One region of the Streptomyces enissocaesilis genome, then DNA from elsewhere that is predicted to be linked to it. Evidence: predicted binding sites of a transcription regulator. Region 1 holds the regulator's gene; the other holds the start of a gene.
The links. Region 1 encodes HspR, which represses chaperone genes until heat shock. Its sites were predicted from a motif close to TTGAGNNNNNNNNNCTCAA; they were not measured.
Positions count from the first base shown of each region.

Region 2: lon (endopeptidase La) is a predicted target of HspR. The motif match lies at 940-958, and genes of this name have one in related genera.

Region 1 is NZ_BAAAUD010000005.1:82,679-85,070, reverse strand. Features, by position in the region: gene grpE (nucleotide exchange factor GrpE) at 1-113, shown strand, start outside; gene dnaJ (molecular chaperone DnaJ) at 162-1,352, shown strand; gene ABD374_RS01210 (heat shock protein transcriptional repressor HspR) at 1,354-1,803, shown strand; gene ABD374_RS01205 (helix-turn-helix transcriptional regulator) at 1,907-2,392, opposite strand, start outside.
Region 2 is NZ_BAAAUD010000014.1:255,105-257,496, reverse strand. Features, by position in the region: gene ABD374_RS08180 (nucleotidyltransferase) at 1-794, opposite strand, end outside; gene lon (endopeptidase La) at 981-2,392, shown strand, end outside.

The sequences.
Region 1 (2,392 bases):
GCCCCGCGCGGGTCGCGGTGGCCGAGCCCCAGCCCGGCGCCGCGCCCGCCAAGGCGGACGAGCCCGCGGCCAAGGCTCCGGACGAGGAGAGCGGTGGCCCGGACGAGGGCTGACGCGACCAGGAGCAGTACACGTAACGGCAGGAAGGAGGGGCGTCGGGGATGAGCACGAAGGACTTCGTCGAGAAGGACTACTACAAGGTTCTCGGCGTCCCGAAGGACGCCACCGAGGCCGAGATCAAGAAGGCGTACCGGAAGCTCGCCCGCGAGTTCCACCCGGACGCCAACAAGGGCGACGCCAAGGCGGAGGACCGCTTCAAGGAGATCTCCGAGGCGAACGACGTCCTCGGCGACTCCAAGCGGCGCAAGGAGTACGACGAAGCGCGTGCTCTGTTCGGGAACGGCGGCTTCAGGCCGGGCCCGGGCGCCGGGGGCGGCACCTTCAACTTCGACCTGGGCGACCTCTTCGGAGGCGCCCAGGGCGGGGCCCAGACCGGCGGTGCCGGCGGGTTCGGCGGCGGCCTCGGGGACGTGTTCGGGGGCCTGTTCAACCGGGGCGCCGGTCCGGGTGCGCGTACGGGTACGCAGCCGCGCCGCGGCCAGGACATCGAGTCCGAGGTGACGCTCAGCTTCACCGAGGCGGTCGACGGGGCCACGGTCCCGCTGCGGATGTCCAGCCAGGCGCCCTGCAAGGCGTGTTCCGGCACCGGCGACAAGAACGGCACGCCCCGCGTGTGCCCGACCTGCGTCGGTACGGGACAGGTGTCGCGCGGCGGCGGTGGCGGCTTCTCGCTCACCGACCCGTGCGTCGACTGCCGGGGCCGCGGGCTCATCGCCCAGGATCCCTGCGACGTGTGCAAGGGAAGCGGCCGCGCCAAGTCGTCGCGCACCATGCAGGTCCGCATCCCGGCGGGCGTCTCCGACGGCCAGCGGATCCGGCTCCGCGGCAAGGGCAGTCCCGGCGAACGGGGCGGCCCGGCCGGCGACCTGTACGTCGTGGTCCACGTGGACGCCCACCCGGTCTTCGGCCGCAAGGGCGACAACCTCACCGTCACCGTGCCCGTCACCTTCGTGGAGGCGGCGCTCGGCGGCGAGGTGAAGGTCCCGACGCTGGGCGGGCCGCCGGTCACCCTCAAGCTGCCGGCCGGTACGCCGGGCGGCCGCACGATGCGCGCCCGCGGCAAGGGCGCGGTGCGCAAGGACGGCACCCGCGGCGACCTGCTGGTCACCGTGGAGGTCGAAGTGCCCAGGAGCCTTGACGACAAGGCCCGCCAGGCACTGGAGTCCTACCGTGAGGCGACCGCGGGGGAGGACCCGCGGGCGGAGCTGTTCCAGGCCGCGAAGGGAGCATGAGATGGACCCGCGCCAGCGTCGCAATCCGTACCAGCTGACCGACGAGACGCCGGTGTACGTCATCTCGGTCGCGGCACAGCTCTCCGGTCTGCACCCGCAGACCCTGCGGCAGTACGACCGCCTCGGCCTGGTCTCCCCCGACCGCACGGCCGGGCGCGGCCGGCGCTACTCGGCCCGTGACATCCAGATGCTCCGCCAGGTGCAGCAGCTGTCGCAGGACGAGGGCATCAACCTGGCCGGCATCAAGCGCATCATCGAGCTGGAGAACCAGGTGATCGCGCTCCAGCAGCGCGTCGCCGAACTCTCGGCGGCGGTGGAGGGCGCGGCGAGCGCGCTGCAGCAGCGCGAGGCGCAGGTGCACGCGTCGTACCGGCGCGACCTGGTCCGGTACGAGGACGTGCGGCAGGCGAGCGCGCTGGTGGTCTGGCGGCCGAAGAGGCCGTCGGAGTAGCTCCGTCGGACACGCGAAGGCCCGGCACCCCGTGAGCGGGGGCCGGGCCTCTCGCTGTCGGCCGGGCCGGTTCAGCCGGCCTTGAGGGTGAGGGTGTGGGGAACTACCGCTCCGCCAGGTCGAATGGGGGCAGTTGCGAACGGGGCGCCTCGGCGATGCCGGACTGGACGAGCAGCGCCCCGAGGTGGGTCCGGCCCGAGGCGTTGAGCGCCTGAGCGAGTTTGGCGATGTGGGCGCGGCAGGTCCGTACGCTGATGCCCATCTTGCGGGCCACCACCTCGTCGGTGTTCCCCTCGACCAGGAGCCGCGCGATGCTGCGTTGCACGGCGGTGACGGGGGCGCTGGGGGACACCGGGGGCAGGTGCTCCGCGATGGGGGTGGCCTGGGCCCAGAGGACCTCGTAGACCTGGACGAGATAGGTGACGAGGGCGGGGTGCCGGATTTCGAGGGCGACGTCGCGCTGGCGGGTGGCGGGGATGAAGGCGACCGCGCGGTCGATGATGATCAGCCGCTCGACGGTCTGCTCCACGGTGCGCACCTGCAGCTGTTCGGGAGTGAAGTGCTTCAGGTAGTCCCTGAGGTGCGGGCT
Region 2 (2,392 bases), on a different contig from region 1:
GCCTTCTCGCCGTGCACGGCCGTGTACTCGGCGGCGAGCCAAGGGGCCAGGTCGTCGACGAGCACGCCGAGCACCGCCGGGTCGGCCGAAGGGGTACGGCCGGTGGCCGCGGCCAGGCGCATCTGCGCGGCGCGCCCGGGGTAGTGACGGCCGAAGAGTTCGGCGGACTCGTCGAGGTCGCTGGTCCAGCCGCCCCAGCGGGGCATGACCAGAGTGAACCCCGTACGGACGAGGCGGCGGGCGACGGCGCGGCCGAGAGTCCTGCGGGCGGCGTCCGTGGTGGCTTCGGCGGTCCGGGCGCGCCAGCGCGGGAGCGCGAGGGCGAGGTCGCCGTTCGTTTCGCGGGCGAGCAGGGCCGTGGGGCCGTAGCGGGGCAGCCGTTCGGCCAGGTCGGCGCCGAGCAGTGGGGTGCAGAGGCAGGAGACGAAGAAGCCGAGATCGTGACGTTCGAGATCGCTGAGCAGGGTGCTGGTGCTGAACAGCAGGGTGCCGACGCCGTCGAGCTGCGGGAACGCGCTGTCCAGCGCGGCCTCGACGGCCTCGGCGTCGGCGCGGTCGGCTCCGGTGGGCTCGTGGTGGAGGGCGAGGAGCAGGTCGAGGTCGGAGGCCCCGGGAACGGCGGTGCCGCGGGGGACGCTGCCGTAGAGGTAGGCGCTGTGCAGGCGCGCGCCGCCGAACGTCCCGGCGAGGTGGGCGTGGGCCGCGTCGACGGCGTCGGCGAACGCCGGCGGCACCCGGTCCAGCGCGCCTTCGCGTGCGATCGTCCCGTCGTGGTTCAGCCCCCGTGCGTCCATGAGGGAACTGTGCCCCGGGCCGCCGTGCGCCGCCGAGCGAATTTCCGGGACGGCGCCGCGGCTTCGCTCGTGCGCGCGGGCCGGCTCCGCACGTTGATCGCTCACAGCGAACACGCATCCGGGAACATTCGGAAGCTCACAAGCATTGAGTCGGCATAGCTCAAGTTCACTGCCGAAGGGGAGATCATGGCATCGACGTCCAACCCGCTCACCCTGCCCGTGCTGCCGCTCGACGACGAGGTCGTGCTGCCGGGAATGGTGGTGCCCCTGGACCTTTCGCACGCCGACGTACGCGCCGCGGTGGAGGCCGCACAGGCCGCCGCCCGTTCCAGTGGCAACAAGCCGCAGGTCCTTCTCGTTCCGCGGATCGACGGCACGTACGCCGCGATCGGCGTCCTGGGCACCGTCGAGCAGGTCGGCCGGCTCTCCGACGGCGATCCCGGCGCCCTGATCCGCGGCCGCGAGCGCGTCCGGATCGGAGCGGGGACGACAGGACCCGGCGCGGCGCTCTGGGTCGAGGGCGCGAGCGTCGAGGAGACCCTGCCCGACCCGCTCCCCGGAGCGGTCACCGAACTGGTCAAGGAGTACAAGGCGCTCGCCACCAGCTGGCTGAAGAAGCGCGCCGCCTGGCAGGTCGTGGACCGCGTCCAGCAGATCGAGGACGTCTCCGCCCTCGCCGACAACTCCGGCTACTCGCCGTTCCTCACCACCGCCCAGAAGGTCGAACTGCTGGAGACCGCCGACCCGGTGGCCCGGCTGAAGCTCGCCGTGAAGTGGCTGGGCGAGCACCTGGCGGAGCAGGACGTCGCCGAGTCCATCGCCAAGGACGTGCAGGAGGGCGTGGACAAGCAGCAGCGCGAGTTCCTGCTGCGCCGCCAGCTCGACGCCGTGCGCAAGGAGCTGCGCGAGATCAACGGCAAGGACGGTGAGGACGAGTCCGACGACTACCGGGCCCGAGTCGAGGCCGCCGACCTGCCCGAGAAGGTGCGCGAGGCCGCCCTCAAGGAGGTCGACAAGCTGGAACGGTCCTCCGACCAGTCCCCGGAGGGGTCGTGGATCCGGACGTGGCTCGACACCGTCCTCGAACTCCCCTGGACCGAGCGGACCGAGGACCAGTACGACATCCAGGGCGCCAAGGCGGTCCTGGACGCCGAGCACGCCGGCCTGGACGACGTGAAGGAGCGCATCACCGAGTACCTGGCGGTCCGCAAGCGCCGGGCCGAGCGCGGCCTGGGCGTGGTCGGCGGCCGTCGTGGCGGCGCGGTGCTGGCCCTCGTCGGCCCGCCCGGCGTCGGCAAGACGTCGCTCGGCGAGTCCGTCGCCCACGCCATGGGCCGGAAGTTCGTACGGGTCGCGCTCGGCGGCGTACGCGACGAGGCGGAGATCCGCGGACACCGCCGTACGTACGTGGGGGCCCTTCCCGGGCGGATCGTGCGCGCGATCAAGGAGGCCGGGTCGATGAACCCCGTCGTCCTCCTCGACGAGATCGACAAGGTCGGCTCCGACTTCCGCGGCGATCCGGCCGCGGCGCTGCTCGAAGTCCTCGACCCCGCCCAGAACCACACGTTCCGCGACCACTACCTGGAGGTCGAGCTGGA